2 linked regions of the Pseudosulfitobacter sp. DSM 107133 genome follow. The protein of the gene in region 1 interacts with the protein of each later gene in a pairwise test. Links are inferred from orthologs where the notes say so. Each region holds a gene or a part of one and is shown in the gene's direction. Other genes may lie near its edges. The genes, in order: dnaQ and dnaE.

Region 1 (10,589 bases):
CGCGCCACTCTTCGACCACATTGCTTAACGCCCCTTCGACCGTTTGCATGGCCTGGGCGCGCTGGAATTCGGTTTCGGCATCTATCAGATCGGCCAGACCTTCGACTTGCGCCAGATCCATCTTGCCGTTTTCCAAAGCCCGGCGGGTGAATTCACCCGGTTCGGCCAGACGCACACCATCGAAATCACCCAAGGCGGTCAGCACCCTTTGAATGATCGCAATGCTGCCGTGCAGATGCAATTCGATCACATCCTCGCCGGTGAAACTGTGTGGCGCAGCAAAAGTCAGCACCAGCGCACGATCCAACAGCTCGCCGCCGGATCGCAGAGCGCGAACAGCAAAGCTTCCCGCATCGGGAAGGCTCTCGCACAACAAGCGGCCGACGTTATGCGCTGACGGTCCCGACACGCGCACAACGGCCACGCCTGCGCGGCCCTGCGCCGTCGCAAGGGCGAAAATCGTATCCATCGGTCACGCCCCCAAGGGTCAGGTGTTCATGGAATCGAAGAAATCCGAATTTGTCTTGGTCTGCTTCAACTTCGAAATCAGGAATTCGATGGCGTCGGTGGTGCCCATCGGATTCAGAATGCGGCGCAGGACAAAGGTTTTGGCCAGATCGATTTTGTCGACCAACAGCTCTTCTTTCCGGGTGCCGGATTTCAGGATGTCGATGGCCGGGAACACGCGTTTGTCCGCGATCTTGCGATCCAGCACAATTTCCGAGTTACCGGTGCCTTTGAACTCTTCAAAAATCACCTCGTCCATGCGGCTGCCGGTGTCGATCAGCGCAGTCGCGATGATGGTCAGGCTGCCGCCCTCTTCGATGTTCCGTGCAGCACCGAAGAAACGCTTCGGGCGTTGCAGGGCATTTGCATCCACACCACCGGTCAGAACCTTGCCCGACGACGGCACGACGGTGTTGAACGCGCGGCCCAGACGGGTGATCGAATCCAGCAGGATCACCACGTCGCGTTTGTGCTCGACCAGACGCTTGGCCTTTTCGATGACCATTTCCGACACGGCGACGTGGCGCGTTGCGGGTTCGTCAAAGGTCGAGCTGATAACCTCGCCCTTGACCGAACGCTGCATGTCGGTGACCTCTTCAGGCCGCTCGTCGATCAGCAGAACAATCAGGTAGCATTCAGGGTGGTTGCGTTCGATGCTGTTGGCGATGTTTTGCAACAGAACCGTTTTACCGGTGCGCGGCGGCGCCACGATCAGCGACCGCTGGCCTTTGCCGATGGGCGACACCAGGTCGATGATCCGCGCCGACCGGTCCTTGGTCGCGGGTTCGTCGGTTTCCATGGTCAGGCGCTCGTCGGGGTACAGCGGCGTCAGGTTGTCAAAGGCGATCTTGTGACGGGCCTTTTCGGGATCTTCGAAGTTGATGTTCGCCACATCTGTCAACGCGAAATAGCGTTCATCATTGTCCGGCGCGCGAATACCGCCGTCGATGGTGTCGCCGGTGCGCAGCGAATATTTGCGGATCATCTCGGGCGACACATAGATGTCGTCGGGACCGGACAGATAGTTAGCCTCGGGCGAGCGCAGGAAACCGAAACCGTCTTGCAGCACTTCCAGCACGCCGTCGCCGGAGACATCCCAGCCTTCATCGGCGCGTTCGCGCAGGATCTGGAACATCATTTCGCCCTTGCGCATGGTCGAGGCGTTCTCGATCTCAAGCTCTTCGGCCATCGCCAGCAGATCTTTGGGGCTGTTGGCCTTCAACTCGGCCAACGTCAGGCATTCAACTGTTTCAGTTGCTTCGATTGTTTCAGTTGTCATGCAAACACGTCGCAGCCGGCGCAAACCTGGCTGTCCCAAATCAAAAATATATCGCTAGATGCGGTCCCCGAACGGGGTGCTTACGCTCAGATAGGCAAAAGCGGTGCCGGAGTCAATAAAATCAGAACTTCACGACCACAGACAGTACAATAACGATCATCAGCAGCGTTGGCAGCTCGTTCATCATGCGATAGGTGCGGCCGGTTTTCAGCCCCTCGCCCGCGACAAAGTTCTTGCGTTGGCGTGCCAGCCACATGTGAAACCCTGTCATTGCCAGAACCGACAGCCCTTTGGTCCACGGCCAGACCATATCCCAGCCGACGATCCCCGGTGTCATCACCAGCAGCAGGCCAAAGAGCCAGGTCGAGATCATTGCGGGGTTCATGATCACCCGCAGCAATTTTTCTTCCATCATCAGGAACAGGTCATGGCTGGGCCCGCTCAGGCCGGCTGTTTCGACGTGATGCACGAACAGACGCGGCAGATAGAACAACCCAGCCATCCACGCGATCACTGACATGATGTGCAACGCTTTGATGTAGGGATACCAGTTGCTCAGAATGTCGATCATGGGGCCCCCTGCTCTTGGTCTCTTACTAATAATAAATAGAAGAGAAAAGAAAGGTTGATGATTAAGTAGGGGCTTTGAAATCTGTGGATTAATGGTTCGTACACCGGGTTATGCACAGTGGGAAAACTTTACCCTGAATTTGCCACCAAAGCAGAATGGAAAAATAATCATTTAATTTCAAATGATTAAACCTGATAATTTCACTACGGTGTGTGGATAACTTTGTGGAGACTGTAACAATAACATCTTCGCCAACAGGTGCTGTCTTATCCTTGTGCATGGGGGTACAACGGCGGTGAAGCCGGGCAAAAAGCCGGCGAAATTCGGGATTGAACCCGCTGCGCAGAATTCCCACAAAAGGACCAACGCGCTGCACATGGTTTTCGCACAAGGTTATCCACATGCCACAGTCCATCATCCTTGCCTCTGGGTCGTCCATTCGGGCGGAAATGCTGACACAGGCAGGTGTCGCCTTTGAGGTCATGAAACCACGCGTTGATGAAGAAAGTGTTAAGGCGGGAATGCTGGCCGAACAGGCCAGGCCGCGCGACATTGCGGATACTCTGGCCGAGATCAAAGCACGCAAGATCAGCGACAAGATGCCGGGTACATTTGTGTTGGGCTGCGATCAGGTGCTGGACCACCGTGGCACGTTGCTGTCGAAACCGGAAACGCCCGAACAGGCCGTGGCACAGTTGACCACCCTGCGCGGCGATACACACAGCTTGTTGTCGGCTGCGGTGATCTGTGAGAACGGCGAACCGATTTGGCGCCACATCGGACAGGTGCGCGTGCGTATGCGCGAAGCGTCGGATGCCTATGTACATGACTATGTTGACCGCAACTGGGACAGCATCCGCCACAGCGTCGGCGGCTATAAGATAGAAGAAGAAGGGGTGCGGTTGATGGCCAGCATCGAAGGGGATTACTTTAGCGTGCTGGGTATGCCACTTTTACAGCTTCTGGCCTTTCTCACAGTCCGAGGAGTTCTTCAGGCGTGACTGATACGAAAATTCCACTGGCAGGCGTGATCGGCGCGCCTGTTGCCCATTCCAAATCACCACAGTTGCAGCACCACTGGCTGAAAACTTTGGGGCTGAAGGGGTATTACATCCCCTTGCATGTCGAGCCGGAAAATCTGGAACAGGTTTTGCGCACCCTTCCCGGCATGGGCTTTGTCGGGGTAAACATCACCATTCCCCACAAAGAAGCCGTGATGCAGATTGCCGATCTGGTGACCGATCGCGCAACGCTGATTGGCGCGGCGAACACGATTATCTTTCGCAAAGACGGTAAGATTCAGGCCGACAATACAGACGGTTACGGGTTTCTGGAAAACCTGAAGTCCGGCGCGCCGGGTTGGGTGCCGCAATCTGGCCCGGCCGCTGTTCTGGGGGCGGGCGGTGCTGCGCGCGCGGTTGTGGCGTCGCTGCTGGACGCAGGGGTGCCTGAAATCATGCTGACCAACCGCACCCGTGTGCGGGCGGAACGGCTGGCGTCCGACTTTGGCAGCCGGGTGCAGGTTTATGACTGGGTGCAGGCCGGTAATATGCTGGACGATGCGGTGTTGACGGTGAACACCACTTCGCTTGGCATGATCGGAAAATCGGAACTGCGGGTTCCGCTGGACGGGTTGCGGCGCGGCACGGTGGTGACTGATCTGGTTTATACACCGCTCAAGACCAGGCTGCTGGTCACTGCTGAAGAGCAGGGCTGTGTGGTGGTGGATGGTTTGGGCATGCTCTTGCATCAGGCTGTGCCGGGCTTCGAACGCTGGTTCGGACAGCGTCCGGTTGTCGACAGCGCAGCGCGCGCGGCGGCCTTGCGATGAGCTTTCGTTTGGGGCTGACCGGGTCGATTGGCATGGGCAAATCGACCACCGCGAAATTGTTCGCCGAGGCAGGCTGTGACGTTTGGGATGCCGATGCCGCCGTGCACCGGATCTATGCCAAAGGCGGCAGCGCGGTTGAGCCGATGCGCGCGCTGGAACCGCGCGCGGTGATCGACAATGCCGTGTCGCGTCCGTCACTGCGTGCGTTGATCGCCGAGGATCCGGGATTGCTGGTGCGGATCGAGAAAATCGTGCATCCGCTGGTGGGAAAAGACCGGCAGGAATTCATCGACGCGGCGCAATCCGACATATTGGTGTTCGACATCCCCCTGCTGTTTGAAACCGGCGGGAACAAGGCGATGGATGCCGTTGTATGTGTCTCTGTTCCAGCTGAAATACAGCAAAAACGGGTTCTGGACCGTGGCACTATGACCTTGTCCCAGTTCGAGCAGATCAAGGCAAAACAAATGCCCAACGATGACAAGGTCGCGCGGGCCGACTATGTCGTCATCACCGATACGATGGATCACGCCCGCGCGCAGGTGCAGGCCATCGTGCAGACAATCAAGGCAGGTTTACAAGATGCGTGAGATCGTTCTGGACACTGAAACCACCGGCTTTGATCCGTTCAGCGGAGATCGCATCGTCGAGATCGGCGCGGTCGAGCTGATGGGACATATGGCAACAGGCAAGACCTATCACCAATACATCAACCCCGAACGCTCGATGCCCGACGAGGCATTTCAGGTGCACGGGTTGGGGGATGATTTCCTGCGTGACAAGCCCAAGTTTGCGGCCGTCGGTCAGGCATTCCTGGACTTTATCGGCGATGCCAAGCTGGTGATCCACAACGCGGCCTTTGACATGAAGTTTTTGAACGCCGAGCTGCAATGGATGAACCTGCCCCAAATCCCCTATGACCGCGCCATCGACACGCTGGAAATCGCGCGCAAACGCTTTCCCGGCTCGCCCGCGTCGCTTGATGCGCTGTGTCGCCGTTTTGGCATCAACAACGATGCGCGAACCCTGCACGGCGCCTTGCTGGACAGTGAAATTCTGGCCGAGGTTTATCTGGAGCTGATCGGCGGGCGGCAACCTGATTTCGGGCTGTCCGCAAGCGGTTCGCAAAAAACGCAAACCGATGTGCCCGACTGGACACCCAAGCCGCGCCCCGCCGCGCTGCCGTCTCGGATTACAGAGGAAGAAGCACGGGCGCACGCTACATTTGTCGAGAAAATGGGTGACGCAGCTTTATGGGCGAAACGCTGAAGGCCGCAATCGGCCCTCAGCGTTTATCAGATCAAGCGTCGGCTTTGGGCGGGTTTTCCGCCTGACGACGCGCGATTTCATTGCGATACATGGCAATAAAATCAATGTTTTCCAGGTTCAGCGGCGGGAAACCACCGTCGCGGGTGATGTCGCTGACCACGCGGCGCAGGAATGGGAAAATCATGCGCGGGCATTCGATCAGAAGAAACGGATGCATCTGGTCTTCGGGCACGTTTTCGATGTGGAAAATACCGACATAGTCGATTTCCAGAACGAACAGCGTGGCGTCACCGTCTTTGGCTTTGGATGTGACGTTCAGCTTGATGGCAGATTCATACTGGTTCTCTGCGGTACGCTTTTTGGCATCAAGGTTGACTTGAACCTGCACGTCGGGTTGCACATCCTGTGGTGCGCCTTTTTGCGCCATGATGTTTTCAAACGAGATATCCCGAATGAATTGGCCCAATATGCGCATCTGCGGTTGCGCCGGTTGCTGCGGTGCCTGACCGTCTGTTTCAGCCATTGAATTCTCCTGTTGAATAACTTTTTCCCGCAATAGCAGGTTGCCGGTCGGTGCTCAATGCCATGCCTTACGGCTTGGTCCAGCCCGATGGCCCCTTGGGTTCTTGCCGGTCGGGGGTAACGTCCTGATAATCGGCATCAATCACATCGGGGCGCTGGGCTTGGCGCTGCGCATGTTGCGGGCCGGTGGCAAACCCCGAAACGGTGATCCGGCTACGCATGGCCTGAAACATCCACGACCGCACTTGCGGGATCATCAGCGAAAAGCCCACGGCGTCGGTAAAGAACCCCGGTGTCAGCAACAATGCGCCTGCAAACAGGATCATCGCCCCATGCACCAGCGGTTCGGTCGGGTCATTCAGCTCGTTCACCGAGGTGCGCAGTTTTTCAAGAGTACGCATACCTTGTTGACGCAGCAGATAGGTGCCCAGAATGGCGGTGGCGATGACAATAAACAGGGTCCAGCCCAGCCCGATGACACCACCGATCTGAATAAAAAGCGTAATCTCGATCAATGGCACGGCGAGAAATGCCAAAAACAACCACATACAAACGATCCTTTCCTGTGGGCGCGGTGGACTTGGTGCGCCTCAGCACCTACATAATGCTCAACAACGCGGGTTACCACTTTTCCGCCTGAAAGAGGTTATTTTCAATGCAAACGCCCCTAATCCAATTGTTGGTTCTGGCTGGCATCGCCATTTTTCTGATTCTGCGTCTGAAAAGTGTCCTGGGCACCCGTGACGGCTTTGAAAAGCCGCCGGTGAGCAAACAGGCGACAGATGCGACGCGCCCGGAATTCGCCGTGATCGAAGGTGGTCCCGATCTGGACATCACCGATCACGTTCCCGAAGACAGTGACGACGCCAAAGCGCTGGCCGGTATGAAACGGGTCGAACCGTCGTTCAACGTGTCGGATTTCCTCGGCGGCGCGCGCGGTGCCTATGAAATGATCGTTCTGGGCTATGAAAAGGGCGAGCTGGCGCAGATCCAGCCGTTCCTGTCCGAAGAGATCTATGAAAGCTTTGTCGACGGCGTGGCCGCGCGCGAAGATCAGGGGCTGACCATCGATGTCAACTTTATCGGCATCAGCGAGGTCAAGCTGACCGAAGCCACCTTTGACTCTGCAACAAACGAGGCTGAATTGACCATACGTTTCGTCGCCGAACTGACCTCTGCCGTGCGTGACAAGGGCGGCGATATCGTTGAGGGCAGCACAACCGAAATCAAACGCCAGAAAGACACATGGTCTTTTGCGCGGACCATGGGTTCGGATGATCCAAATTGGCTGCTGGTTTCCACAGACGCGTGATCTGGCGGTGGGTTGTCGCCAGCATCCTTACGGGGGCGGCGATGACACAACCGGTTCAGTCAGAAACACGGGTGCAGGTCGTTGGTTTTGACCAGCTGCAAGGCTGGGCGACCGATGACCACGCCACGGCTTTGGCCGTATTCAAAAACACCTGTCAGGATTTGAAAGACCCGGACTGGCGCGCCCTGTGCGCCTTTGCCTCTCAAAATCCCGAGCCGCGCGCTTTCTTCGAACTGCTGTTCCGTCCCGTGCTGATCGAAGATGGCAATGATGGCTTGTTTACCGGCTATTTCGAACCGGAACTGGATGGATCGCGCCATCAAACGCCGCGCTTTCGCTTTCCTGTCTATTCCATGCCACCCGAAGCCCGCGTGAACCGTCCATGGCTGACCAGACGCGACATTCTGGACGGCGACACAATGTCAGGGCGCGGGTTAGAGATCGCCTGGGTTGATGACCCGGTCGAGTTGTTCTTTCTGCAAATTCAGGGCTCTGGCCGTATCCGCCTGCCGGATGGTTCTTTTCTGCGGGTCGGCTACGAAGGCTCGAATGGCCGTGATTACAGTTCCATCGGGGCCGAACTGGTGCGACGCGGCACCTATAACGCCCATCAGGTCAGCGCAGATGTGATCAAGAACTGGGTGCGCCGCAATCCCGATGACGGGCGCGAACTGTTGTACCACAATGATTCATATGTGTTTTTCCGTGAAGTCAGCGAAGTGCCTGCCGACCGTGGCCCGCTGGGTGCGATGAACAGGTCGATTACCACGATGCGGTCGATCGCGGTTGATCCGTCCTTTGTGCCGTTGGGTGCGCCGGTGTGGATTGAAAAGGATGGTGCGCTTCCACTGCGCCGCCTGATGATCGCGCAAGATACCGGATCGGCGATCAAGGGCGCGCAGCGCGCCGATGTGTTCTTTGGTACCGGTGACAAGGCAGGGCGCGCGGCAGGCAAGCTGCGTGATCCGGGACGGATGTATGTGCTGCTGCCCATCCAGCGCGCCTATGCCATGCTGCCTGAAAGCGCGATATGACACGGCGACGGTTGAAACCCGACGAGCTTGAGTTGTGGCGCAAGGTCACCGAAAAAGCCGAGCGACTGGACACAGGTGCCGCGATGAAGCAGGCGCTTGAGGTCACGCGAGTCGATCCGCCGCAGCCGCGTGTTGCGCCAAGGTTTGAAACGGTGCCCAAACCTGCATTCAACAGCCAACCCGTCATCACCCGCGATGTGTTGCGCCCGGTGGCCGAACGTCTGTCGCAGGCACAGGTGCGGATGGACCGCAAAGCCTTTGACCAGATGAAGCGGGGCAAGCTGAAGCCAGAGGGGCGCATCGACCTGCATGGTATGACGCTGGATCACGCGCATCCGGCGCTGACACGGTTCATTCTGTCTTCGCAGGCATCGGGCAAACGGCTGGTTCTGGTAATCACCGGCAAGGGCAAGGCCCGCGACGAGGGTGGGCCGATCCCTGTGCGCTTTGGCGTATTGCGCCATCAGGTGCCGCAATGGCTGTCCATGGCCCCCCTGGCACAGGCGGTTTTGCAGATTACCCCGGCCAACATACGCCACGGGGGCACGGGGGCCTATTACGTTTACCTGCGCAAGCGGCGCTAGGGTCTGGACCCTAGGGCACCTCGGCACGGGTGCGGGCGATGCCCAGCCCGACCATTACGGACGTAAAGATGAAATAGGCGGCGATCCCCAGATATTGCACATTCAGGGTTACGCCCGCGTCGATCATTATGCCCGTGATGCCCGGACCTAAGGCAGACCCCAGCACCATAACCGCCGCTGCCATCGCCTTGATAGATCCGATATAGCGCGTGCCGTAGAATTCGGCCCAAAAGGCGTTTGGCAGGGTCGAATTCGCCCCCGTTGTCATCGACAGAAACAAGAACCCGGCAACCAGTGGCACAATCCCCTGCCCCAGCCCGAACAGCGTGAATGCCACCACCATCGGCAGCTGGTAAAACGGCAGCAGCCGCGCGGTGCCAAAGCGGTCTAGCGCCCAGCCGGACACGATCATAAAGCCGATGGAACACACCGTATAAATCGGGAACAACGCCACCAGTGACAGATGCGTGATGCCTTTGACCTGGGCAAAATGTACCTGATGGAAGAAGAACGCAGTGCTAAAAGCCGACGGTCCCAGCAATGCGGGCACCATGAACCAGAACAACGGATGGCGCAGCGCCTGCGCCCGCGTCCAGTGCTGCCCGCACATACCAAAGCTAGCGTTTTCCCCGGCCATTGATTGCGGCGTGCGTTCGGTGCGCAGCAGCGTCAGCAGAACCGGCACACCAATCAACGCAACCAGCGACGCGCCGACCCACAACAGCCGCCAGTCCATCACTGTCATCAGCGCCACGAACGACAAGGGCAACAGCGCCTCGCCCACGGAAAAGCCCAGACTTGCGAGTGCCAGCGCGCGGCCGCGCGTGGCCACGAACCAGCGTGCCATTGCCACGACAGCGATATGGCTCGTCATGCCCTGCCCTGTCAGCCGCAGCGCAAAGATGACCACGGGCAAGGCCCAGACAAAAGGGTTGGCCGCCATCATCAGACAGGCCACCGCCAGCAGCGTAAGCACAGCCGCCCCCAGATGCCCGGCACGGAACCTGTCGGTCAGTCCGCCGGCCCAGATCATCACCGCCGCCGATGCCGTGGTACCCAGCGAATAGATCCCGCCCCATGCGCCATGGCTCAGGTCAAATGCGCCCTGAATTTTTGCTGCAAAGATCGAGATAAAGAACGTCTGCCCGAAGGATGACAACAGCGTCAGCAACGCCCCCGCGCCCAGCCATCGTGCGTTGCCGGATATGAATGCGGTCAACGGCTGCGATCCCGTCAAAGGGTTGATACGCATCATCTGTCAGGCGCGTGCACGGTCAACTCGGATGCTTTCCCATAGATGCGACGTGTGCCGGGCAGAGCAAAGCCCAGGTCACTGCCGCCGCCTACGAAACCTTTGTCCAGCCGGTCGAGATTGCTTAGAAGTGCGCCCAGCGCAGGTGATCCGGCCGGGACAAAATGATCGCCGCTTTGTTTGTCATCAAAGGCGGAAACGTCGATTACCTGAACTGGCAGATCGTCAACATCCGCGGCAGAGTTTACATTGCCCAGCTGCACGGCTTCTCCGCGCAGGCGTGCCGACAGTTTCAACACGATGTCGCGCTTTGATACGAAGATCAGGAACGGTTCAGGCAGCTTCTTGAATGCGCGGGCCTGCGCGCGGAAGACATCGACGTTCAGGTCGGGGGACATCAGGACCACACCGGCGATGTGCTGCGAGGT
Region 2 (11,682 bases), 3.2 Mb from region 1 along the record:
TGGTGCCCGACAGACCGTCACCCCAGACCAGCATCGACGTGCCCGCCGTTCGGGGGGCCGACCCGCGCACGTCGGCCAGCACAATCCGCACGACGCGGTCCTGTGTCTCGATGGCGTTGCCAATGGCATCCAGATCCATCATGCGCCGCGCGCCCGGTGAACGGCGGCCAGCATCTGTTCGGCGGTGGCGGGCGCGTGCAGATCGGGATAGGCGTCGCCACAAGAGGCCACCGCATCCGACAGGGCCATCAAAGTGGCAATGCCCAGCATCAAGGGCGGCTCGCCCACCGCCTTGGATTTGTAAATCGTATCGGCGCGGTTCTCGCCGTCCCACAACGCCACGTTGAACACCTCGGGCCGGTCGCCGCAGGCGGGGATCTTGTAGGTCGACGGCGCATGGGTGCGCAACGCGCCGGTGTCGTCCCAGACCAGTTCCTCGGTCGTCAGCCAGCCCGCGCCCTGAATGAACCCGCCCTCGACCTGTCCGATGTCCAGCGCCGGGTTCAGCGACGCACCGGCATCATGCAGGATATCCGCCCGCAGCATCCGGTTCTCGCCGGTCAGCGTGTCCACGGCCACCTCGACCGCCGCAACGCCGTAAGCAAAGTAAAAGAACGGGCGGCCGTGTCCCTTGATCCGGTCCCACGAAATCTCGGGCGTTTTGTAAAAGCCGGTCGACGACAGGCTGATCCGCGCCTGATGCGCCAGTGCCGCCACCTCGGCAAAGCTGTAGTCGGCGCCACCCGCCGTCACCCGTCCGTTCTTGAACACCACATCGGCAGGGCTGCATTGATGCAACTGCGCCAGATGCAGCTCGATCCGTTCCCGTATGGTGTCGCAGGCATTGCGCACCGCCATCCCGTTCAGGTCAGACCCGGACGACGCCGCCGTGGCGGATGTGTTGGGCACCTTGGCCGTGTCCGTCGCCGTGATCCGCACGGCCTCCATCGGCACCCCGAACCGGCTGGCCGCCACCTGCGCCACCTTCTGGAACAACCCTTGCCCCATCTCTGTGCCGCCGTGGTTCAGATGGACCGACCCGTCGGCATAGACATGCACAAGCGCCCCCGCCTGATTAAGATGCGTCAGCGTGAACGAAATCCCGAACTTCACCGGCGTCAGCGCCAGCCCCTTGCGGATCACACCGCCGCGCGCGTTCCACGCATCCACCGCCGCCCGCCGCGCGGCATAGTCCGAGCTTTCCTCCAGCCGTGCCAGCATCTCGTGGCCGATGAAGTCGTCCACCTCTTGCCCGTAGGGTGTGGTCTGTATCTTTTGGCCGGAAATATCCCCGCCGGAGGCATAAAAGTTTGCCCGCCGCACCGCCGTCGGATCGGCGCGCAGGGCATGGGCCACGTGATCGACGATCCGCTCCATCCCCAGCATCCCCTGCGGCCCGCCAAAGCCGCGAAAGGCGGTGGCGGACTGGTGGTTGGTTTTCCAGCGGTGGCTGGTGATACGCACCGCAGGCAGGTGATAGGCATTGTCGGCGTGCAGCATCGCGCGGTCTGCCACCGGCAGCGAAAGGTCCATCGCCCAGCCACAGCGGGTGTCGTGGCGCACGTCCAGCGCCAGAATGCGCCCCGCGTCGTCATAAGCCACGTCATAGGTGATGCGGAAATCGTGGCGCTTGCCGGTGATGATCATGTCATCATCACGGTCATAGCGCATCTTGCAGGGGCGGCCCGTCGCGCGGGCGGCTATCGCGCAGGCAACCGCAAGCGCGTTGCCCTGGCTTTCCTTGCCCCCAAACCCGCCGCCCATGCGCCGCGTCTCGACCCGCACGGCGTGCATGTGCTGCCCGATGGCCTCGGCCACCTTGTGCTGGATTTCCGACGGGTGCTGGGTGGACGAATGCACATGCATGTCGCCGTTGTCACCGGGCAGGGCGAGCGCAGCTTGCCCTTCGAGGTAAAAGTGTTCCTGCCCGCCGATCTCCATCACGCCAGACAGACGGTGCGGGGCATCGGCAAAGCCTGCGTCGAGATCGCCGCGCGCATAGATGCGTGGGCCGTCCTCGAACCGGCTGTCGGCGGCTTCAGCCTGTTCTATGGTCAGGATCGGGGTGGTCTTTTCGATCGTGGCATCGCCCAGACGCGCCGCGCGGCGCGCGGCACCGTGGCTGGTGGCGATGACCAGAAACAGCGGCTGGCCAAGATAGTGCACAGCATCCGTCGCCAGCAGCGGCTCGTCATGGTTCGAGGGCGACACATCGTTGTCAAAGGGCAGATCGGCAGCCGTCATCACCGCAACCACACCGGGGGCGGCGCGCACCGCCTCAAGGTCGAGCGCAGTCAGCGTTCCGGCAGCGACGGTGCTGGTGCCAAAGGCCAGATGCAGCGTATCCCGAGGCGTTGGGATGTCATCGACATAGCGGGCGGCCCCCGTCACATGCAGGCGGGCGGCGTCGTGGGGCAGGGGTCGGGCGACACTCATGCGCGGACCTCCAGCACCGATGTTGGCGCGCCTTGGTCTTCGGACCATGCCCGCAGCAGCATGTTCTGCGCGGCCTCCATCCGGTAGGCGGCACTGGCGCGCATGTCGGAGAGGGGGGTAAAGTCTTGCGTCAGTGCGGCCATTGCGTCGCGGACAGTGTCGTGGCTCCACGGCTGGCCGGTCAGCGCCGCTTCGGCCTTGTGCGCGCGTTTCGGGGTTGCGGCCATGCCGCCAAAGGCAAGACGGGCGGTTTTGACCGTGCCATCCGCAACTTCAATCCAGAAGCATCCGCAAACGGCGGAAATGTCCTGATCAAACCGTTTCGACAGCTTGTAGCAGCGCAGGTGGTCTGCACCCCGTGGCAGGGTGATGTGGGTCAGGAATTCGCCCTTTTGGCGGTCCTGTTTGCCGTAGTCGATGAAGAAATCGACAATGGGCAGGCTGCGCGTTTCTGCACCGCGTTGAAGGTGCAGCGTCGCATCCAGCGCGATCAGCGCCGGTGGCCCGTCGCCAATGGGCGAGCCGTTGGCGACATTGCCGCCGATGGTCGCAGCATTGCGCACCTGCGCGGATCCATAGCGGCGGATCAGCTCGGCAAAGGTCGGGTGGTGTTCGGCCATAACGGGGTGCAAGTCCGACAGAGTGGTCATCGCGCCGATGGTGATCACGTCGTCGCTGACCGTCACACCGCGCAGGCCGTCCACATGGCTCAGGAACGCGGTCTGCCCCAGATCACGCATTTGTTTGGTCACCCACAGGCCCACATCCGTGGCACCCGCGATCAGCGTGGTGTCGGGGTGGGCGGCGTACCAGTCGGCAAAGGCGTCGAGGGTTGTGGGGTGGCTTGGGGGCGCTGCCCCCGCCTGCGGCTCCCCCGGGATATTTGGGGCCAAAAGAAGCGGGGTGTCGTGCATATGGGCGGGGACGGGGGCGCTTTGGGCCGCTTTTGCGGCGCGGACGATCGGGGCATAGCCGGTGCAGCGGCACAGGTTGCCCGCCAGCGCGGTGTCATGGTCGGTGCGTCCGTTCAGGTGGTTGGCCGCCATCGTGGTGATAAATCCGGGCGTGCAGAATCCGCATTGCGATCCATGGTGGTCGATCATCGCCTGTTGCACCGGGTGCAGGGTGCCATCGGGGGCGCTGATACCTTCGACGGTGCGAATGGCTTTGCCCTGCAGTTGTGGCAGGAACAGGATGCAGGCGTTCAGCGGGCGGGCGCTGTCGGCATCGGTGACGATCACCGAACAGGCCCCGCAATCGCCTTCGTTGCAGCCTTCCTTGGTGCCGGTCAGGCCGCGCGTTTCGCGCAGCCAGTCGAGGAGTGTCGTCGTGGGGGTGACATCTGTCGCCGTGACGTCCTCTCCGTTCAGACGAAAAGACACGTTCATGTGGTTCTGACCTGCCACCCTACCAAGGCCCGACAAGGCGCGACGTCGATGTGGCGTAGACGGCGCGCGGGCGTGTTGGCAATCAGCCTAGGCGGGCAAAGCCTTGCATTGCAAGAGTTTTGGCGCGGGACCCTGAAACAGGTGCCGTAAAGTGGCGCAAAATGCGTCATCGCTCTGGCAGGGGGTGCGGGGCGGGGTTAGGGTTGCGCCATGTCAAATGATCCCCGATTCATTCACCTGCGCACCCATTCCGAGTATTCCCTGCTGGAGGGCGCGCTGCGGCTGAAAAAGCTGCCCGACCTGTGCAAAAAGCACGACATGCCCGCGCTGGCGCTGACTGACACCAATAACATGTTCGCGGCACTGGAATATTCCGTGACCCTGTCGGGGGCGGGCATCCAGCCGATCATCGGCTGTCAGGTGGATGTGACTTGGGTCGAGACCCGCCCCGGCGACCGTCCGCGCCTGCCTGCGGGACTGGTGCTGCTGGCCCAGAACGAGACGGGTTACGAAAACCTGATGAAGCTGAACTCGTGCCTGTACCTCAAGGGCGACGGGCAATTGCCGCAGGTCACGCTGGACGAGCTTGAGGCACTTTCGGCGGGTCTGATCTGTTTAACCGGCGGGCCGGAGGGGCCCGTGGGCCAGCTTTTGCGTGCAGGCCAGCGCCCGGCGGCACAGGCGATGATGGACCGGCTGGCGGCGGCATTCCCGCAGCGTTTGTATGTCGAATTGCAGCGCCATCCCGGACCGGACGGCCAGCCCGACGCGGAAAAGCTGACCGAGCGGCCGTTTGTCGAGATGGCCTATGCGATGGAGTTGCCGTTGGTCGCCACCAACGACGTTTATTTCCCTGCCTCGGATATGTACGAGGCGCATGACGCGCTGATCTGTATTGCCGAGGGCGCCTATGTCGACCAGCAGCAGGACCGCCGCCGCCTGACCAACCAGCATTATTTCAAATCGCAATCCGAGATGGTGACGCTGTTTGCCGACTTGCCGGAAGCGGTGCAGAACACGGTCGAGATTGCCAAACGCTGCGCCTTCATGGCCTATCGCCGCGATCCGATCCTGCCGAAGTTTGCCGATGACGAGGTGGTCGAGCTGCGCCGTCAGGCCAACGAGGGCCTGCAAGCGCGGCTGGCGGTGATCCCGCACGCGGCCTCGGTGGAAGACTACCAGAAGCGGCTGGATTTCGAGCTGGACATCATCGAAGGCATGGGGTTCCCCGGCTACTTCCTGATCGTTGCCGATTTCATCAAATGGGCCAAGGACGAGAATATCCCCGTGGGCCCGGGCCGTGGGTCGGGGGCGGGCAGCCTTGTGGCCTATGCGCTGACCATCACCGACCTTGACCCGCTGCGCTATGCGCTGCTGTTCGAACGGTTCCTGAACCCCGAACGGGTCAGCATGCCCGACTTTGACATCGACTTTTGCATGGACCGCCGCGAAGAGGTGATCCGCTATGTGCAGCAGAAATATGGCCGCGACAAGGTGGGGCAGATCATCACATTCGGTGCGCTCTTGTCCAAGGCGGCGGTGCGCGACATCGGGCGTGTGTTGCAGATGCCATACGGGCAGGTTGACCGGCTGTCGAAACTGATTCCGGTCGAGGGGGTCAAACCCGTCAGCATCGCCAAGGCGCTGATCGACGAGCCGCGCCTGCGCGACGAGGCGCGCAACGAAGAGGTGGTCAAACGGCTGCTGGATTACGGCCAGCAGGTCGAGGGATTGTTGCGCAACGCATCGACCCACGCCGCCGGTGTTGTGATCGGTGACCGTCCGCTGGATGCGCTGGTGCCGCTGTACCAGGACCCGCGGTCTGACATGCCCGCAACGCAGTTCAACATGAAATGGGTCGAACAGGCCGGTCTGGTCAAGTTCGACTTTCTGGGCCTGAAAACCCTGACCGTGATCCAGAACGCTGTGGACCAGATCCGGGGCGCGGGGCGCGACCTGCACACCTCGGCGGATGGCACGCAGCTTTATGAACCCGCGCCGGGGACCGAGAACGACATCAACGCCATCCCGCTGGATGACGAGGCCTCCTACAAGCTCTACGCCGCTGCCAAGACCGTCGCCGTGTTCCAGGTGGAATCCAGCGGCATGATGGACGCGCTGAAAAGGATGAAGCCGACCTGTATCGAGGACATCGTGGCCCTTGTGGCGCTGTATCGTCCCGGTCCGATGGAAAACATCCCGACCTATTGCGAGGTCAAGAACGGCCAGCGCGAGCGCGAGAACCTGCACCCGACCATCGACCATATTCTGGACGAGACCCAGGGCATCATCGTTTATCAGGAACAGGTGATGCAGATCGCGCAGGAAATGGCGGGCTACAGCCTTGGCGGTGCCGACTTGTTGCGCCGTGCGATGGGTAAGAAAATTCAGGAAGCGATGGACGCCGAGCGGCCCAAGTTCCTGGAAGGTTCCAAGGCCAATGGCGTCGACAAGGACAAGGCGATGGAGGTCTGGAACCTTCTCGACAAATTCGCCAACTACGGTTTCAACAAATCCCACGCGGCGGCCTATGCGGTGGTCAGCTATCAGACCGCATGGCTCAAGGCGAACCATCCGGTCGAGTTCATGGCCGGTGTGATGAACTGCGATATCCACCTGACCGACAAGCTGGCGATTTATTTCGAAGAGGTCCGCAAGGCAATGGGCCTGCCGTGGGTGCCGCCCTGTGTGAACCGCTCTGATGCGACGTTCAAAGTGGTCGACGGCGCGCTGGTCTATGCGCTGGGCGCGCTGAAAAACGTGGGCGTCGAGGCGATGAAGCTGGTGACCGAAGGGCGCAAGGTGGACGGCGTGGACAAGCCCTTTGCCACGCTCTTTGATCTGGCACGCCGCGTCGATCTGAAGCGTGTGGGCAAGCGTCCGCTGGAAATGCTGGCGCGTTCGGGGGCGTTCGACCAGCTCGACAACAACCGCCGCCGGGTGTTCGATGCGCTGGACGCGCTGGTGCAATATTCCGCCGCGATCCACGATCAGAAGAATTCCAATCAGGTGTCGCTGTTCGGCGAAGCAGGTGATGACCTGCCCGAACCACGGATGATGCCGGGTGACGATTACCTGCCCGCCGAACGGCTGAGCGAAGAATTCAAGGCCGTGGGCTTTTACCTGTCGGGTCACCCGCTGGACGATTACGCCGGTGCGCTGAAACGCAAGGGCGTGCAGACGCTGGACGAGGTGCTGGCCGATGTGGAACGGCGCGGGGCCAAGAACGCCAAACTGGCGGGCGTGGTCGCGGGCTGTCAGATCCGCAAGTCGGCCAAGGGCAACCGCTTTGCCTTTGCGCAGCTTTCGGACACCACCGGCGCCTACGAGGTCACGCTGTTTTCCGAAGCGCTGGAGAAATCGCAGGATTTTCTGGTGACCGGCGCCAAGGTGATCATCACCGCCGAGGCGACGATGGAAAGCGACCAGTTGAAGCTGCTGGCGCGGTCTGTCGCGCCGATTGATGCGGTGGTGGCCGATGTGGGCGGCATGGGGCTGCGCGTGTTCATCAACGATGCAGGGGCGGTCGGCTCGATTGCCTCGGTGCTGGAAGGGGCGGCGCAGGGCCAGCGCGCCATCGGGCGCGGCCCGGTGCAACTGTGCCTGATGGGCGCAGGGCTGAACGGCGAGGTTGACGTGGAACTGGGCGATGATTTCCCGGTGAACCCGCAGATCAAGGGCGCAATCAAAAGTCTGGGTGGCGTGGTCTCGGTCGAGGAGATCTAGGGCCGGCGCGGGGGGAGGCGGCGCAGTTGCATTCCGAACTTCTGGTCGGCACGAAACCCCAATTTTTCATAAAACCCGCGCGCGCCGGTGTCCTGACCGGTCAGCAGCATGATCTTGTAGGCGTTCTTCGCCCAGGCGGACTCAGTGGCGGCGTGCATCGTGGTGTTTGCATACCCCAGTCCCCGCATGGCCGGTTGTGTTACCACGTTTTCGATCAGGGCATAGGGGCGCCCTGCACGGGTCATGTTGGGCAGAATGTGAAGCGTGACGGTGCAAGCAAGCGTTTCGTTCACGAATGTCCCAAAGACCGATGTGCCCGGGTGGTCAAGAAGTCCGGCGAATTGTTTGGCATCTGCGACGGGATCACCGTCTGATAGATGTGCCAGAAGGGCTGCCGCTTGCGCGTAATCCGACAAGGTGAGCAGGCGCGTGGTCATGAACTGCGCCAGCCCGCCTCCATCATCGCTGCGCGGTAGCTGGGGGCGGTGCGCATGCTGTCGCCCAGCCCCTTGTCCATCAGCAGCGCGTGCATCTTGTGCAATTGCCAGCAGGGCACATGCATCACCATGTGATGCTCCAGATGATAGTTGACATAGTAGGGCGCAACCAGCGCGCGGGCGACGGGGCCCGCATGGGTCGTGCGCACGTTCTGCAGCGGATTGTCCGACCGCTCGACCGCGCCGTGTTCCGCGATGTTGCGCACGCGCAGGACGAACTGGAACCACGTCAGATAGGGCAACAACCAGAACGCCAGCCCCCACCACCAGTCTCCGATCAGGCCGATGGCAACGGCAATGCCGATGAACACCGGAAAGGCGCGGCCCAGCATGTTGGATTTGAACGCCTGCGCCGATTGCGATTTGGCCGCATCAATGGCGTCGTCGTCGCCCGCGAGCCGGATGAACATCGTGATCTGCCCGAGCAGTTGCCTGATCCCCGTCTGCCCGGTCAGATCGCGCAGAAACTTGCGTCGCATCGAGGCATGGCTGGTCGGGAACTTCTCGCTGAGGACAAGGTCGGGGTCCTTGTCGGTCTGGGTAAAACGATGATGCGTCAGGTGATAGTGCCGATAGGCGTGCAGGTCTGCCATGATCGGCCAGCCGCACAGCCATTCGCCGACCCGGTCGTTCAGCCAGCGGGATTTGAACAGGGCGCTGTGCGCGGCCTCGTGCATCAGGATCGCCAGACCCAGTTGCCGCGAGCCGATCAGGATCACCGCCAGCAGGAAGGTCACGGGATTGGGCCACAGCGCGAACAGGCCGATCGCCAGCACAATCGTGCCCCAGCAATGCGCCACCAGCCAAGCGCCCATCAGGTTCGAGCGTCGGGCAAGGGGGCGAATCTCGTCGCTGGTCAGATAGGCTTTGCCGGGTGTCATGGGGCCAGCGTGGGGTGTGCAGGCCCTTTGCGTCAAGCAGGACGCGACGTTGCCTTTGGGGCTCTGCCCCCGGCGCTGGCGCGCCGTCCCCGGAGTTTGTCTGGCAAGATGAAGGGTTTAGTGCCAGTCGAAGAAGTCGGGACCGGCCTTGGCCAGAAGCTCCTGGGCCAGATCGCGGCCCATCTCGGCACCTGTTGCTATAGGGCCGGTACGGGTGCCCTTGATCGCCTCGGACCCGTCGGGGCGCAGGACCTCGCCGCGCAGGGTCAGCGTGTCGCCATCCAGCAGGGCAAGGCCGGCGATGGGGGTTTCGCACGACCCGTCCAGCGTGGCGAGAAAGGCACGTTCGGCGGCGAGTCGCTGGCCTGTGGCGGTGTCGTGGATGGCCAACAGCAATTGCGCGGTGGCGGGATCGTTTTCGCGCCGCTCGATGCCGATGGCCCCCTGGGCGATGGCGGGCAGCATGTCGGCGGGGTCGATGGGGGTGGCGGGCACCTCTGTCATGTTCAGGCGGTTTAGCCCCGCAGTTGCCAGAAACGTCGCCACGGCCACGCCATCGTCCAGCTTGCGCAGGCGGGTTTGCACGTTGCCGCGAAATTCAACCACGTTCAGGTCGGGGCGGCGGTGCAGCAGTTGCGCGCGACGGCGCAGGGACGAGGTGCCGACGGTGGCCCCCTGCGGCAGGTCCGCAATGGCGCTGTAGGTGGGCGAGACAAAGGCGTCGCGCACATCCTCGCGCGGCAGGTAGGTGTCCAGCAGCAGGCCGGCAGGCTGCTCGGTGGGCATGTCCTTCATCGAATGCACCGCGATGTCGATCTTGCCTGCCGACAGGTCCTGTTCGATCTCGCGGGTGAACAGACCCTTGCCGCCGATCTCTTTCAGCGGGCGGTCCTGGATCATGTCCCCCGTCACCTTGATCACCACGATCTCGAACGCCGCCTGCGGCAGATCAAAGGCGGCGGCCAGCCGGTCGCGCGTTTCATAGGCCTGTGCCATCGCCAGCGGCGATCCACGGGTGCCGATTTTCAGGGGGCGGTCGGGGGATGGCAGGGTCACGTCGCGCGGCCTTTGGTTGGAAAAAGGTGTGTCACGGTGTCCTGCCATTGCAGGCCCGACTTGACAAGTGCCCCGCGCCAATAGACCTCACCCCTGACAACAAGGGGACAGCGGATGACCGGGAACAAAAAGATTTTGCGCGCACTTGCAGGCGAGACGCTGGACGTGCCGCCGATCTGGATGATGCGGCAGGCGGGGCGCTATCTGCCCGAGTACAAGGCGACGCGCGCACAGGCGGGGGATTTCCTGTCGCTGTGCTACAATCCCGAACTGGCCTGCGAGGTGACCTTGCAGCCGATCCGCCGCTATGGATTCGACGCCGCGATCCTGTTTGCCGACATCCTGCTGGTGCCGCAGGCGCTGGGTGCGGACCTGTGGTTTGTCACCGGCGAAGGCCCGCGGCTGAGCACGGTCACCACGCAGGCGGATTTCGACAAGCTGGGGCCGGTTTCGGACATCCACGAAACGCTGTCGCCGATCTACCAGACCGTGCGCCTGCTGACCGAAGCATTGCCGCGCGAGACCACGCTGATCGGCTTTGCCGGCGCGCCGTGGACCGTGGCCACCTATATGATCGCCGGAAAGGGCACCCCGGATCAGGGACCGGCCCACGCGCTGAAGGCCGGGAACGTGGCGCTGTTCGAGGCGCTGCTCGAGCGGATCACACTCGCGACCATCGAATACCTGTCGGCGCAGATCGACGCCGGTGCCGAAGTGGTCAAGATTTTCGACAGCTGGGCCGGATCGCTGAAGGGCGCCGATTTCGAGCGGTACAGCCTGGAGCCTGCCCGTCAGATCACCGCAGCCCTCAAGGCGCGCCACCCCGGCATTCCGATCATCGGTTTTCCGCGCGAGGCAGGCGAGAAATACGTGGGCTTTGCCAAGGCAACCGGCGTGGACTGTGTGGCGTTGGACAATTCCGTGGCCCCCGACTGGGCCGCCGCGAACGTGCAGGTCGATGGTTGCGTGCAGGGCAATCTGGCCTCGCATCATATGGTGACGGGTGGTCAGGCGCTGGTTGACGAGACGCGGGCGATTGTGAAGGCCTTTTCCAAGGGCCCGCATATCTTCAATCTGGGCCATGGAATCACGCCGGATGCCGACCCTGACAACGTACAATTGATGATTGATACAGTTCGTGAAGGATAAGCTGCGTTTCAGGGTTGACCTGACCGCGCGCCTGTCATACTTCGCACGCCGATGGCGCGGTAGCTCAGTTGGTTAGAGCGATCGACTCATAATCGATAGGTCGGGAGTTCAAGTCTCCCCCACGCCACCATTTACCACCAACATTTCGGGATTAGACGGATCGCCAAACGGCTTGCCCGTCTGCCCCTGTTACGGCGCAGATGCCGGTTCTTTTGCACGCAACCTTGGCATGGCCCAGCCCGCAATGCCGACCGCCAGCACGATGCGGAACAGATGGTGCACGGTGATCGCCACCGGGCTGATTCCCAGGCTCAGCGCCACCAGTCCCATTTCGGTCACGCCGCCGGGGGCAAGGCTGATCACCAGCGCAATGAACGGCAGGCTGGACCATGGTGCCAGCATCGCGGCAAAGGCCACCGCCACCGACAGCATCGCGGCCACGCTGATGCATCCGAATCCGAAGGCCCGCGCCAAACTGCGCAATGACGATCCGGCAAACAGCACGCCAAGGCCCGCACCAATCACCAATTGCGCCGCTGCCAGCAGCCA

The links.
Region 2: the proteins of dnaQ (region 1) and dnaE interact in binary tests that used the Escherichia coli proteins (3 or more experiments, as listed by UniProt). The link is inferred for Pseudosulfitobacter sp. DSM 107133 from one-to-one orthologs.

Annotation. Positions count from the first base shown.
Region 1 is NZ_CP085154.1:38,474-49,062, reverse strand. Bases 3,615-6,613 are described here. They hold dnaQ (DNA polymerase III subunit epsilon), read left to right. Parts: upstream 3,615-4,770; coding sequence 4,771-5,457; downstream 5,458-6,613. Other genes in these bases: DSM107133_RS00200 (FxsA family protein), read right to left, coding at 6,048-6,527; secB (protein-export chaperone SecB), read right to left, coding at 5,489-5,980; coaE (dephospho-CoA kinase), read left to right, coding at 4,185-4,778; DSM107133_RS00220 (shikimate dehydrogenase), read left to right, coding at 3,615-4,188. Also shown: tRNA uridine-5-carboxymethylaminomethyl(34) synthesis GTPase MnmE, read right to left, coding at 1-469; transcription termination factor Rho, read right to left, coding at 488-1,786; DSM107133_RS00230 (CopD family protein), read right to left, coding at 1,908-2,357; DSM107133_RS00225 (nucleoside triphosphate pyrophosphatase), read left to right, coding at 2,759-3,358; more of DSM107133_RS00220, read left to right, coding at 3,355-3,614; DSM107133_RS00195 (Tim44/TimA family putative adaptor protein), read left to right, coding at 6,635-7,291; DSM107133_RS00190 (MltA domain-containing protein), read left to right, coding at 7,333-8,325; DSM107133_RS00185 (Smr/MutS family protein), read left to right, coding at 8,322-8,909; DSM107133_RS00180 (MFS transporter), read right to left, coding at 8,920-10,164; DSM107133_RS00175 (alpha/beta fold hydrolase), read right to left, coding at 10,161-10,589. UniProt on the Escherichia coli protein: DNA polymerase III is a complex, multichain enzyme responsible for most of the replicative synthesis in bacteria. The epsilon subunit contain the editing function and is a proofreading 3'-5' exonuclease.
Region 2 is NZ_CP085154.1:3,200,454-3,212,135, reverse strand. The notes cover bases 3,659-7,750. They hold dnaE (DNA polymerase III subunit alpha), read left to right. Parts: upstream 3,659-4,034; coding sequence 4,035-7,550; downstream 7,551-7,750. Other genes in these bases: DSM107133_RS15990 (GNAT family N-acetyltransferase), read right to left, coding at 7,547-7,750; xdhA (xanthine dehydrogenase small subunit), read right to left, coding at 3,659-3,824. Outside these bases: xanthine dehydrogenase accessory protein XdhC, read right to left, coding at 1-142; xdhB (xanthine dehydrogenase molybdopterin binding subunit), read right to left, coding at 139-2,436; more of xdhA, read right to left, coding at 2,433-3,658; more of DSM107133_RS15990, read right to left, coding at 7,751-7,987; DSM107133_RS15985 (fatty acid desaturase family protein), read right to left, coding at 7,984-8,928; hemC (hydroxymethylbilane synthase), read right to left, coding at 9,046-10,032; hemE (uroporphyrinogen decarboxylase), read left to right, coding at 10,099-11,133; DSM107133_RS15965 (AbrB family transcriptional regulator), read right to left, coding at 11,323-11,682. UniProt on the Escherichia coli protein: DNA polymerase III is a complex, multichain enzyme responsible for most of the replicative synthesis in bacteria. This DNA polymerase also exhibits 3' to 5' exonuclease activity. The alpha chain is the DNA polymerase catalytic subunit.